Regions from separate parts of the Nocardiopsis alba genome, predicted to be linked through region 2. Evidence: riboswitches for the same ligand, from Rfam matches in the RefSeq annotation. Region 2 holds a riboswitch; each other region holds the start of a gene.

Region 1 (4,489 bases), on a different contig from region 2:
CCTGAAGACCCGACCGGACGTTCCCCCGCGGAACGACCACGAGAAGGGGCCGCGACCTCGTGTCGCGGCCCCTTCGCCGTACCCGGGTCCGTGCCGTCGTACCGACCGCCCGACGGCACGGACCGGATCAGGCCTCGGCCAGGTCGGCGCGCACCCTACGGGCCGCCTCGACCATGTTGCGCAGCGCCCGTTCGGCCTCGGCGTAGCCGCGCGTCTTCAACCCGCAGTCCGGGTTGACCCACAGGTTCGCGGGCTCCACGTGCGACACCGCCAGCCGCAACGACGCCTCGATCTCCTCCACCGAGGGCACCCTCGGGGAGTGGATGTCGTACACGCCGGGGCCGATTCCGCGCTTGTAGCCCCGCCGTCCCAGGGCCTCCACCAGCTCCATGCGCGAACGGGCCGCCTCGACGCTGGTGACGTCGGCGTCCAGCGCCTCGATCCCGCCCACGATCCGGTTGAACTCCGAGTAGCACATGTGGGTGTGGATCGTCGTGCTCGGAGCGACCCCGGAGGTGGCCAGTCGGAAGGAGGCCACCGCCCAGTCCAGATACTCCTCACGTCGCTCCTCACGCAACGGGAGCAGCTCCCGCAGGGCCGCCTCGTCCACCTGGATGTGGCGGATCCCCGCCCTCTCCAGATCGGCGACCTCGTCCCGCAGGGCCAGACCCACCTGACGGGCGGTCTCCGCGAGCGGCTGGTCGGTACGGACGAACGACCAGGCCAGCATGGTGACCGGGCCGGTCAGCATGCCCTTCACCGGCTTCTCGGTGAGCGACTGGGCGTAGGTGATCCATTCGACCGTCATCGGCTCGGGACGCGAGACGTCTCCGAACAGGATCGGGGGTCGGACGCAGCGCGTCCCGTAGGACTGCACCCAACCGTTCTCGGTGGTCGCGTAGCCCTCCAGCCGCTCGGCGAAGTACTGGACCATGTCGTTGCGCTCGGGCTCGCCGTGGACGAGGACGTCCAGGCCGATGTCCTCCTGGAGCGCGATGACACGGTCGATCTCCGCGCGGAGGATGCGGTGGTACTCCTCCGTCGACAGTTCGCCTCGACGGTGGGCGGCACGGGACCGGCGCAGCTCCGAGGTCTGCGGGAAGGAACCGATGGTGGTCGTGGCCAACGTGACCCGGTCGGGCCCTCCCCTGTCCTCGGGGCGCTCGTAGGCGTCCGGGCCCAGCGCGTCGAGGCGGGCCCGGACCCGGGCGTCGGTGAAGGCCGGGTTGCGCGGTGCGGAGGCCCCCGCGTCGACGGCCTCGCCCTCGGAGAGGATCCGACCGAGCAGGGCCACCTCTTCGGCCTTCTGCACGGCGAAGGCCAGGGCCTCACGCAGCTCCGGGGCCAGGGAGGTCTCCGCGTCCAGGTCGATGGGCACGTGCAGCAGCGAGCACGAGGTGCTCACCGAGAGCTCGTCCGTCAGGGCCAGAAGGGTGCCCAACCGGCCGATCGCCGAGGACAGGTCGGTACGCCAGACGTTACGACCGTCCACGACACCCGCGACCAGCCGCGTGGAGCCCAGACCGGAGACGGCCGCCAGATCCTCGAACCCCTCCCCGTCGGTGACCAGGTCGAGGCCGACCGCCTCCACCCGGGACTCCTTGAGCACCCGCAACGCCGCCGGACCGATCGAACCGAAGTAGGTGGACACCAGGAGGGAGGGACGTTCCTCCGCCTCCCCCAGCCGCCTGTAGGAACGCTCCAGGTACCCGACGGCGGCACGGCCCTCGTCCGTGGCCAGGATCGGCTCGTCGAGCTGGACCTCGGTGGCGCCCGCCGCCGCGAGATCGGCCAACAGCCGGACGTAGGCGTCCAGGAGCTGGTCGAGCAGCTCGATGGGCTCCCATCCCTCGGGGGCGTCGTCGGCGACCTTGGCCGAGAGCAGGAAGGTCAACGGCCCGAGCAGTACGGGACGGGTCCGAAAGCCCGCGTCCAGGGCCTCACGGAACTCCGCGACGGGTTTGTCGTCGACCAGGCGTGGCCGGGTGCTCGGCGAGAGCTCGGGGACCAGGTAGTGGTAGTTGGTGTCGAACCACTTGGTCATCTCCAGCGGCGGCGCCCCCTGGACGCCCCGGGCCAGGGCGAAGTAGCGACGGAGCCGCTCGTCCCGCTCCTCCGCCCGGGCCGGAGAGGGGAGACGGGAGGGCACGAGGTCGAACATGACCGCCGTGTCCAGTACGTGGTCGTAGTAGGAGAACGTGTTGGACGGGATGTCGTCCACACCCGCCTCGCGCAACCGGGCGTAGACGTCCCGGCGGAGGCCCGCGGCGACGTCGTCGAGCTCCCGGGCGGTCGTGGCGCCCTTCCAGTAGGACTCGGTGGCGCGTTTGAGTTCACGGCGGGGACCGATACGCGGGTAGCCGTGCACCGTGGAGCGCACGGACGGTCCGGAGGCCGTCGGAGTGGTGGACATGAAAGCTTCTCTCCCTCGTCGAAAGCCGGGCACCGATCCCGGAGAGGGGAGAGAACGCGAGGAGCACGGATGAGCCGAAGGACACACCCGTCTCGCGACCTCGGCCCTCCCTCGGGGCACGGGACCACCGGCGACACGGACGCGTCACCGGGCGGAGGCAGGTCTTCGGACTCGTGGGCACCTTCGACGAGACGTCGATCCGCCTACCGGCCGTCGCTTCCCGGGTCCGACCCGTCGGGTCGAAGCACCAGTGCCTTTGACGACTTTCGTTCCCACTCACCGCTGCGGGGCAGTCCCGGACTCACACCGGGTTCCCTCTTTCGACACACTCCGACGTCCGCGGAACGGACTCCGATTACTCGGTGGAGTGTGTACCTTCCACAGCTGGGAGTATAGGGAGATCCCCCTCCGCCCCTGTACCCGGCGTACCCCCTTCCTCCGAGCACGAGGGCGAACCCCTGCCCTGTGCACGGCATCACACCCGTTATCAGCGTTGCGTGGAAGAGGCATGCCCCCGCTCTCCCGCGGACGTTCGTCTGACGATGAACGTGGAGAACCCCCAGGTGAAGCAGCAAGACCGTCCGACCATGACCCCCGATCATCCCGTCCTCACGGTCGCGATCGCGTTGGTGGTGCTCGTGGGACTGCTGTCCATGGCGACCCGACCACCGGGCCCGAACGGCATGAGCCCGAGCACCGACGACGCCACGACGGTGTCGGCGGAGGAGGAGGACCTTCCCCCCGCCGAGGAGGTGGACGGGCTGACCGACGTCCGCGCGGACGCGCTCCCCGGCCTCGAGGAGACCTCCATCTCCTATGAGGGCGGCGGTGAGGTCACCGTCGCCTATCCGGTCATCCCCAACGCCGACCCGCTGTCCGACTTCCTGGACCGCACGCTCACCGAACGCGCCTCCGCGTTCGAGGCGGCCGAGCCCGGGGCCCGTTCGATGACCGGCGAGTGGCGACTGACGGCGGCACGCGACGGGATCGTGGGCGTACGCGTCACCACGACCGAGACCGACTCCGAGGAGACCCGCGAGGATCACAGCATCTACTGGTACGAGACCGGTGACGGTGTGGTCCGCGGCTCCAGCTCCCTCCTGGCCGGCCAGGCCGAACTGGAGGAGTTCAACGAGCTGGTACGCGAGGCCGTCTCCGACACCGCCGCGGTGACCTCCTCCCTGTACCCGATCGACGCCCTCTACGACTCGGTCGGTTTCTCCTCCGAAGGCGACCTGGTCGTGGAGTTCGACGACGGACAGATCGCCCCCGTCTCGGAGGGGCGTCTGCACGCCGTGATCGACCGTGACGAGGCCGAGGGGCTGCTGTCGGAGTTCGGTCTGCGTGCACGCGACGCCGCCACCACCGGCGTGGACGAGTTCACCGTGGAGACCGCTCCGGAGGCCGACAAGGACGGCTCCGTGGAGGCGGCGCCCGGGGTGATGTCCCCGCGCGACGACTCCGTCGACTGTTCCGACCCCGAGGTGCGCTGTGTCGCTCTGACCTACGACGACGGCCCCGGCGGGCGCACTCCCGAGCTGTTGGACATGCTCGCCGCCCACGACGCCAAGGCGACGTTCTTCGTCACAGGCCTCCCCGTCAGGGAGCACCCCTGGACGGTGCGTCGTGCCTACGCCGAGGGTCACGAGATCGCCAACCACACCCTGGACCACCCCGATCTGGCCACGATCGGCGCCGGCGCCGTGCGGTCCAACCTGGAGACCACCCAGGCCCTGGTCCAGCGCGAGACCGGCCACACGATGAACCTGATGCGGCCGCCCTACGGCTCCCGCAACGGCACGGTCGACCAGGTCACCGAGGAGCTCGGTCTGGCGCAGATCCTGTGGGGCGTGGACACCAACGACTGGAAGGACCGGAAGGCCGGCGTGGTCTCCGAGAGGGCCCTGGACGGGGCCTCCGACGGGGCCATCATCCTGATGCACGACATCCACGACACCACGATCGACGCGTCCCGCAAGATCATCCGTGAGCTGGACGAACGCGGCTACACCATGGTCACCGTGTCCCAGCTCCTGGGTACCACCGAACCGGGACAGGTCTACGTGGACGGGACGG
Region 2 (4,489 bases):
GACGAGTGGACCCAGGCGCAGATCGCCGAGGAGATCGGCTGCTCCCAGATGCAGGTCTCCCGCCTGCTCGCGGGCGCCCTGCGCACACTTCGCGCGAGGCTGGGCGTGGGCCGCCGACCCGACTAGCGCCCGTGCCGGTGGGGGGACCCGCCCCCACCGGCACGACCGTTGACCGGGCTCCGGGTCAGTCCGGTTCCACCAGGCGGACGAACAGGTCCGGGTCGATGTTGCCGCCGGAGAGCACCGCGACCGTCGCCTCGGGCCGTCCCGGTATCGTCTCGACCTTCCCCGACAGCAGGGCGGCCGTCGACAGCGCGCCGCTGGGTTCGGCCACCAGCCGGGATCCGTGCGCCAGGGCCCGCACCCCCTCGGCGATCTCCTCCTCGGTCACGGTGACGATCGCGTCCAGCCGGTCCCGCAGATGGGCGAAGGTCAGGTCGGACAGGCACACGCGCACGCCGTCGGCCATGGTCCGGTAGGTGCGTTCGGGCTCCCAGGGGATCCGGCGCCCCTCCCGCAGGCTCTCGGCCGCGTCGGCGGCCAGCTCCGGTTCCACCCCCACGACACGGACCCGGCGCGGATGCACCGTCCACGCGGCCGTGACGACCCCCGAGGCCAGCCCGCCACCGCCGACCGGGACCACGATCGTGGTGACGTCGGGGGACTGTTCCAGGATCTCCAATCCCACGGTCCCCTGCCCGGCGATCACCCGACGGTCGTCGAAGGGCGAGACGAAGGTCGCCCCATCCTTCGCGACCAGGTCCTCCACCGCCGATTCCCGCTCCGCCGGAGGCACCACGACCACGCGGGCGCCCAGGGCACGGATCCGGTACACCTTGGTCTCGGGCGCCCCCTCCGGGACCACCACGGTGCAGGCCACCCCCTCGCGTACCGCCGCCAGGGTGAGCGCCAGCCCATGATTGCCCGAAGAGTGGGTGACGACCCCGCGTTCACGTCGATCCCCGTCGAGCAGGGCCAACGCGTTGGTGGCGCCGCGCAGTTTGAACGCCCCGGTCGGTTGCAGACTCTCGGGTTTGACCAGGAAGGGGCGGTCGGTGTCGGGGCCGACCGTCAGGGGGGTGCGCACCACGTGCCCTTGGATCCTGGTGGCGGCGTCGTGTACATCCTGTGCTGTGACCGGTTCCATCCGGCGAGTATGCCCATGGCGGCCCTCGGCACACGGGATAATCGGACCCGATGCGTACCGAATGGACACCCGCCGACCTCCCCGGCCGGGAATTCTACAAACTGCTGACGTCCGTGGTGGTCCCGCGCCCGATCGCGTGGGTCTCCACCACCTCCGAGGAGGGTGTGGACAACCTGGCTCCGCACTCCTTCTTCACGATCTCCTGTATCGAACCGCCGATCGTGCAGTTCACCTCGGTGGGCCGCAAGGACTCTCTGACCAACGTCGAGGCGACCCGCGAGTTCGTGGTCAACCTCGCCCCCGAACCCCTCCAGGACCGGGTGAACGCCACCGGCACCCGTTACCCGGCGGACGTGAGCGAGTTCGACGCGCTGGACATCGCCCGCGAACCGAGCGTCGAGGTCCGGCCTCCCCGGGTGGCCTCCTCCCCCGTGGCCCTGGAGTGCGCGCTGCACTCGACCCTGACCCTGGGCGACTCCACCGTGGTGTTCGGCCGTATCGTGCGGGCCGCCGTGGACAAGGGGTACCTCGACGGCGACCATCCCGACGTCGAACTGCTCCGGCCGCTGGCCCGATTGGGACGCAACGAATGGTCCACCCTGGGCGAGGTGCGTCGGATCGACCGCATCCCCTACACGCCCTGAGGGACCGAGGACATCGAACGCCCCCTCCTTCGCGACGGATCCGGAGGGAGTGGGGCGAACGGCATGTACTACGGTGTTCGCTGAATATCGACACAAGTTCATGTCGTCGACGTCGTAGTGCACGGGAAGCCGGTGAGATTCCGGCGCGGTCCTCGCCACTGTGACCGGAGGGCGCCTCCCATACGCCACTGGGCCGAACACGGCCCGGGAAGGGCGGAGAGCGCTGGACGAGAGTCCGACTCCGGGAGCCAGGAGACCGGCTGCGACCGTCCGCGTCATCAAACCACGAAGGATGGTTTGTTCGATGAAGCCCAGTGACGCGCGGGCTCTCCGCCGCCGTGTCCGTTCCGGTCTCGCCCTCGTTCTGGTGGCCGCCCTCACCGCCTGCGGCGGGGCGATCTCCCCCGACGCCGAGGAGGCCGCCGGGGAGACCCTCCGCAACTGCGACGTCGACGTCCCCGCCGACGCTCCGCCGGAGCGGGTCTTCGCCGCCTACCAACCCGCCATCGAGATGGCGCACGCGCTCGGTATCGGCGACCGTCTGGTGGGCACGGCCTTCCTGGACGCCGTGGTCCTGGACGACTACGTCGAGGCCCAGGCCGAGCAGAAGTACTACCCGAACCTGCCCAGCCGTGAGGAGCTGCTCGACGCCAGACCCGACTTCGTGCTGTCCGGCTTCACCGACGTGTTCACCGACGAGAGTCTGGGCACCCGGGCCTCCCTGCGCGAACTGGGCGTGGAGAGCTGGATCTTCTCGCCCCTGTGTCCCAGCGAGGACGGGCGCAGCGACGAGAGCATCGACCCGGCCGACGTGACCATGGACAACGTCTACGCCGACCTGCGGGACCTGGGGACGCTGTTCGACGTGAGCGAGCGCGCCGACGAGGTCATCGCGGAGATGCGGGCCACCGTCGACGGGGTCACCGAGACCCTGGAGGGTCGGGTCGACGAGGACGAGCGCCCCACGGTGATGATCGGCCGCCCCGGCGACCAGGGGTTCCACGTGGCGGGCGGCCCCGACTTCTCCACCGAGCTCATCGACCTGGCGGGAGGGGTCAACGCCTTCGCCGACCTCGACGGACGCCGTAACCACCAGGTCTCCGTCGAGGACGTCATCGAACGCGATCCGGACCACATCCTGATCGACGTGTGCTGCGACGCCGAGATGACCGCCGCCGACTCCGCCCCCGACATCGAGCGGATCATGGACAACCCGGCCCTGGCCAACCTGACCGCGGTCACCGAGGACCAGGTGTGGGAGTTCACCTTCGCCGACCGTTCCGCCGGGGTGCGCAGCGCGCCCGCCGTGGCGACGATCGCGGAGATCATCCACCCCGACCTGTTCGGGTAGGGCCCGGTGGCCGAACGTACGGCCGACGCGTCCCCCTCCCCCACCCGGGTCCTCCCGCTCCGGGGCCCCCGGAGCGACCCCGGCGGCCCCGGCCTGCTCCGGAGTCCCCGGGCCCGGGCCGTCGGGCTGGTGGTGGCCGTGGGGGCGCTCGCCGTGACCCTGCTGGCGTCGGTGCTGGTCGGTTACCGGTACCTGTCGCCGACCGAGGTGTACTCCGCCTACTGGAACTTCACCGGCAGCGACACCGACCTGGTCGTGCTGCATCTCCGGGTGCCGCGCGCCCTCGCCGGGGTGGCCGTGGGCGCCGCCCTGGGCGTGTCCGGGGTACTGGTCCAGGGGATCACCCGCAACCCTCTGGGCGACCCGGGCATCCTCGGCATCAACTCGGGCGCCTCCCTGGCCACGGTCGTCGCCATCGGGGTGCTCGGGATCTCCGCCCTGCCGGTGTACGTCCTCTTCGCCTTCGGCGGCGCCGCCCTGGCCGCCGTCATGGTCCACCTGGTGGGTTCCCTGGGCTCCGGCGGGGCCGACCCGATCAAGCTGACCCTCGCCGGGGCGGCGCTCTCGGCGCTCCTGGGCTCGGTCACCTCGGCCCTGGTGCTGAGCGACCGGGCGAGCCTGGAGGAGTACCGCTTCTGGGTGGTGGGCTCGCTCTCCGGTTCGGAGGGCATGGGCGCCGTCCTGGGGCAGGCCGCTCCGTTCCTGCTCCTGGGGATGCTCCTGGCCTTCGGTTCGACCCGCGCCCTGAACGCGGTGGCGCTCGGCGACGACCTGGCCCGTTCCCTGGGCACCCGGGTGTGGGCGGTGCGCGCGGTGAGCGCCCTGGCCGTGGTGCTCCTCGCCGGGACGGCGACGGCGGTGGCCGGACCGATCGGGTTCGTGGGGATCGCGGTGCCGCACATCGCGCGTCTGCTCGTGGGCCCCGACCACCGGTGGGTCCTGCCCTGGTCGGCGGTGCTGGCGCCGATCCTGCTGCTGACCGCGGACATGGTCGGTCGGGTGGTGGCCCGCCCGGAGGAGCTCCAGGTCGGCATCGTCACCGCGCTCATCGGCGCCCCCTTCTTCATCGTTCTGGTGCGTCGACGAAGGGTGGCGGGCCTGTGAACGGATCACTCCTCTCGCGCGGCCCCTCCTCGGGGGTACTGCGCCGCGGTTCCCTGTCGGTACGTGTGTCCTGGCCGTCGATCCTGCTCGGCGGGGCCCTGACCGGCCTCGCCGCGGCGGTCACGGTGCTCTCGCTGACCGTCGGAGACTTCACCGTGGGAGCCGGGGAGGTCGTCGAGGCGCTCACCGGCCGGGCCGGGACGATGGTGACGCACGTGGTGGTGGAGATGCGCCTGCCCCGGG
Region 3 (4,489 bases), on a different contig from region 2:
CGGGTTCGGTGGTGGCACCGGACCCCAACCGGCCTTCGGAGGTACCGGCCCCCAGGCCGCCTTCGACCCCGGAACGGGCCCGCAGGTCTCCTTCGCCACCGACGCCCCCCAGGGACCTCCGCCCCGCAGAACCCCACCCGCACCCGACCCCAGATACGGGGGCGGACCCGGCGAGGACCAGGGTTTCGGAGGTGGGTCGGACCCAAACCCTACCTATGGGACCAGTACGGAAGCTGACGCCGCACGCCGCGGTGGCGCCGACCCCCGTTTCGGGGAGCGGCGGCCTACTGGTCCCGAGTACGACGACCGATTCGGCCCCAGGGGACACCAGGAATCCGCCCCCAGTCCTGGATATGCCCAGCAGACGGGCCCCGCCCCGCATACCGTTGATGAAGCGGTGCATGTCGCGCACAGGGAAGGGAACGACTTCGCGGAGTCGATCGCACGCGAGGCTCCGGCCCTATGGGTGGAGGCGGTTCTGGCCAGACGGCCACGAATGCCCTCCGACCTGGAGGCCCGCCTGCTTCAGGGCTCCTCGCTCCCGATCGACCACCTGTTGCGCGACGAGGTCCGTGACGGACTGCGCCAAGGGTTCTGGCAGGCCCTGGAGCGTGCCAGGACCTGATCGGCGCGCGGGAGTGCGAGTAGGGGATGGGGGCGATGCGGTTGACCCACGTGACGACGGCAGAACTCGACCGGTTGGAATTCCACGCCGTCCGGTCGGGTGAGCACGGTCGGATCGCCGCCCAACTACTGGACCTGGCCAACCGGGTCGACGCGGGAAGCGAGGTCGGCCGCGCCGAACTGTTCGTGCGCGCGGGCGAACAGTGGGAGATCGCCCAAGAGTTCGAGCGTGCCTGCTCGGCCTACCAGCGGGCGATCGACGACGGCGGCGTCACCGTGATCGACCCGCACGCCCTGAGCGCGGGCGCCCTCCTGCAACTGGACGAACGCCGCCAGGCCGAATACCACCTGGAACGCCTGGAGTCGGGCGGTCCCGCCGGGCTGCCCACCCTCATCCACGTCGCCGAGGCGCTGTACGCGCACGACGACCTGGAGGGGGCCGAACGCTGGGCCACCGCGGGCGCGCGCTTCCACGCCGGATGCTCGCGGAGCCCCTACGTCGAGGACCTCTTCCTCGAACTGCTGAGAATCCGGTTCCGTATCCGATCCGACCTCGGCAGGCCCGAGGACGACCTGGACCTCATCCTCGACGAGGTGTGACCCCGGCCGATCCGCGGCCCGGAGCGTCGACGACCCCGGGCCCGCGACCGGAGGCGGCCGGCTTCGTGTGAGCTTTCCTTCCCCGCCCCGAGCGACGCGAGGGGGAGGAGGGGGCCTGCGGCGGGTTCTCGGGCGTGGTCCCGACCGCCCCGCACCCTGTGGGAGCATCGATCCCGCCGGGTGAGAGCGACCCCGGGCGGGGCCGTCTCGCCCCCTCATACCATGTTCGGCGGCGGGATCCGGCCACGGTCGATACGTCCGAAGAACCCGCGACACGCCATCATCTTGCGGTGTACCAACCCACCATCCCCTAGATGTAGTATCGCTCCCGCTGGTGGTTCACCGGCCCTCCGGGGCGGGTGAGGCAAGAGGGAACCCGGTGCGAATCCGGGACTGCCCCGCAGCGGTGAGTGGGAACGAAAGCCGTCATAGGCACTGGGAGCCGTTCAGGCCCTGGGAAGCGACGGTGGAGTAGGAAGCCCACGAGTCCGAAGACCTGCCACCCGCACGCACCTCAGGTGCGTACGACGACGGGGCTTCGAGGGAGAGCCGCCGCGACCCACCGGTGGACCGTACAGGTTCGACGTACACCTCCACTGCTGCGTGCCGCGTGCTCACTCGTGTGCCCCCGGGGACTCTTCTACCGAGGTTGGAGCCGCTTTATGACCCTTGACGTCGAGGCCGCGCCCGTATCCGTTCGGCCCACGCAGACCCACGAGGGTGGCCCTGGCACCGCCATCGACCGGATCGAACACGTGGTGGCCGAGGCCTGCGCCGGTCTCACCGGTGTTTCGGCGGAGAAGGTCCTCGACGAGGCGCGGCGCGGCTTCTACCCCGGCATCGCCGACTCCGAGGTCGAGCTCGCCCTGGTCATGGCCGCCCGCAGCTTCGTCGAGGTCGACCCGGACTACTCCTACGTGGCCGCGCGTCTGCTGCTCGACAAGCTCCGCACCGAGGCGCTGAGCTTCGTCTTCGACGCCCACGAGACCGCCGGGCAGACCGAGATGGGCGACCGCTACGCCGGCTACCTGGCGGCCTACGTGCGCCGGGGCGTCGAGCTCGGCCAGCTCGACCCCGCCCTGGCCGGGTTCGACCTGGACGTGCTGGGGCGGGCCCTGCACGCCGATCGCGACGAGCAGTTCACCTTCCTGGGCCTCCAGACCCTCTACGACCGCTACTTCCTGCACAGCGACGACGTCCGCTACGAGCTGCCGCAGGCCTTCTTCATGCGCGTCGCCATGGGCCTGGCCCTCAACGAGGACGACCGTGAGGCCCGCGCGATCGAGTTCTACGAGCTGCTGTCCTCGTTCGACTTCATGGCCTCCACGCCCACCCTGTTCAACGCGGGCACGGTCCGCGCGCAGCTCTCCTCCTGCTTCCTCACCACGATCGGTGACGACCTCCAGGAGATCTTCCACGGCATCGGCAACAACGCGATGCTGTCGAAGTACTCGGGCGGTCTGGGCAACGACTGGACCCCGGTCCGCGGCCTGGGCTCCCACATCAAGGGCACCAACGGCAAGAGCCAGGGCGTCGTCCCCTTCCTGAAGATCGCCAACGACACCGCCGTCGCGGTCAACCAGTGCTTCGCGCCCGACACACCCGTCTATACGGCGGACGGGAGCAAGGCCATCTCCGAGATCGAGGTCGGCGATCTGGTCCTGGGGCACAGCGGTGTCTACCGCGAGGTCACCGACGTCATGATGTACGACCAGGTCGATCCCATGGTGCGGGTGAAGATCAAGCATTCGATCGAGGACATCGAGGTCACCTCCGGACACCCCTTCTACGCGATCCAGGGTGTCCCGCTGGGTCAGTCGAACAGCCGGACCCTGGCCTGGCTCGAGGACGACAAGGTCCGTGCCGAGTGGGTCGACGCCGGCCGGTTGGAGAAGGGCGACTACGTCGCCCAGGTCGTTCCCCGGGAGATCGTTCCGGTCGAGGGGTTCACCGAGGATGACGCCCGTCTCTACGGGATCCTGCTCGGTGACGGCCACCTGTCGAAGGGCGGGCAGCAGTGGGGGGTCTCCGGCAACCCCGAACTCGACACCCACCTGGAGTTCGTCCGGCACTACCTGGAGAGCCGGGGCATCCACTACTGGGAGACGGGGCGCGACGAGACCTACCTCCAGATCCACTGGTCCTTCGGCCGGGGCGCGGTTCGTGACGAACGGACCGGTCGTATCACCGGCGCGGGCGAGCCGACCCTCCCCTTCACCTTCGAGGACGTCTACGACGCTCGAAAGGACAAGAGGATCTCCCGTCGGTTCTCCCACCTCCCGCACGCCCAGACCAGGGCTCTGCTCCAGGGGCTGCTCGAGACCGACGGCGGCGTCTCCCGCGGGGTGGAGATCTACTTCACCAGCACTTCGCGTCCTCTGGCTCTGGGAGTGCGCTACCAGCTGCTCCGCCTGGGGGTTCCGGCCGCCGGACAGTACCGAGAGCGTGAACAGTCGCACACCGGACGCCGCTCGGACGGCACCGAGATCCGGTTCGATGGAACCGCCAAGGCGTTCGACATCCGGGTTCCCGCGGTCGAGGGCATCGCCGAGCTGGTGGGCTGTCGTCCCCTGACCAAGCGGAACTGGATCGAACACAAGGGCATGGTGTTCACCCGTGTCCGTGAGGTCGGAGAGACGGAGATCGTCCCGACCGTCTTCGACCTCAAGGTGGAGACCGATGAGACGTACATGACCGCGGCCGGTCTGGTGCACAACGGCGGGAAGCGCAAGGGCGCGGTCTGTGCCTACCTGGAGACCTGGCACATCGACATCGAGGAGTTCCTCGACCTTCGCAAGAACACCGGCGACGAGCGCCGCCGCACCCACGACATGAACACCGCGAACTGGGTTCCGGACCTGTTCATGAAGCGTGTGGAGGAGCAGGGGAGCTGGACCCTGTTCTCCCCGGACGAGGTCCCCGACCTCCACGACAAGTACGGTCTGGAGTTCGTCGAGGCCTACGAGCGCTACGAGGCCGAGGCGCGGGCCGGGCGGATCAAGGTCCACCGGACGCTGCCCGCCGTCGACCTGTGGCGTCGCATGCTCACCATGCTGTTCGAGACCGGCCACCCCTGGATCACCTTCAAGGACCCGTCCAACCTGCGTTCGCCGCAGCAGCACGTCGGTGTGGTGCACTCCTCCAACCTGTGCACCGAGATCACGCTGAACACCGACAAGGACGAGGTCGCGGTCTGCAACCTCGGCTCGGTCAACCTGGCCCGCCACGTGAGCGCCGAGGGCATCGACGTCGAGCGGCTGCGCCG

The links. Region 2 has a riboswitch for cobalamin ahead of TR33_RS23650 (ABC transporter substrate-binding protein). Riboswitches for the same ligand answer to the same signal wherever they lie in the genome.
Region 1: another riboswitch for cobalamin. It lies ahead of metE (5-methyltetrahydropteroyltriglutamate--homocysteine S-methyltransferase); the one in region 2 lies ahead of TR33_RS23650 (ABC transporter substrate-binding protein).
Region 3: another riboswitch for cobalamin. It lies ahead of TR33_RS08335 (ribonucleoside-diphosphate reductase subunit alpha); the one in region 2 lies ahead of TR33_RS23650 (ABC transporter substrate-binding protein).

What each region holds. Positions count from the first base shown of each region.
Region 1 is NZ_BAZE01000001.1:503,175-507,663, forward strand. Features, by position in the region: gene TR33_RS02120 (hypothetical protein) at 1-5, shown strand, start outside; gene metE (5-methyltetrahydropteroyltriglutamate--homocysteine S-methyltransferase) at 128-2,413, opposite strand; cobalamin riboswitch at 2,553-2,767, opposite strand; gene TR33_RS02130 (polysaccharide deacetylase family protein) at 3,001-4,489, shown strand, end outside.
Region 2 is NZ_BAZE01000016.1:12,981-17,469, forward strand. Features, by position in the region: gene TR33_RS23635 (sigma-70 family RNA polymerase sigma factor) at 1-126, shown strand, start outside; gene TR33_RS23640 (threonine ammonia-lyase) at 185-1,147, opposite strand; gene TR33_RS23645 (flavin reductase family protein) at 1,198-1,791, shown strand; cobalamin riboswitch at 1,890-2,070, shown strand; gene TR33_RS23650 (ABC transporter substrate-binding protein) at 2,096-3,142, shown strand; gene TR33_RS23655 (FecCD family ABC transporter permease) at 3,149-4,246, shown strand; gene TR33_RS23660 (FecCD family ABC transporter permease) at 4,243-4,489, shown strand, end outside.
Region 3 is NZ_BAZE01000003.1:567,517-572,005, reverse strand. Features, by position in the region: gene TR33_RS08345 (NYN domain-containing protein) at 1-625, shown strand, start outside; gene TR33_RS08340 (hypothetical protein) at 652-1,224, shown strand; cobalamin riboswitch at 1,543-1,742, shown strand; gene TR33_RS08335 (ribonucleoside-diphosphate reductase subunit alpha) at 1,887-4,489, shown strand, end outside.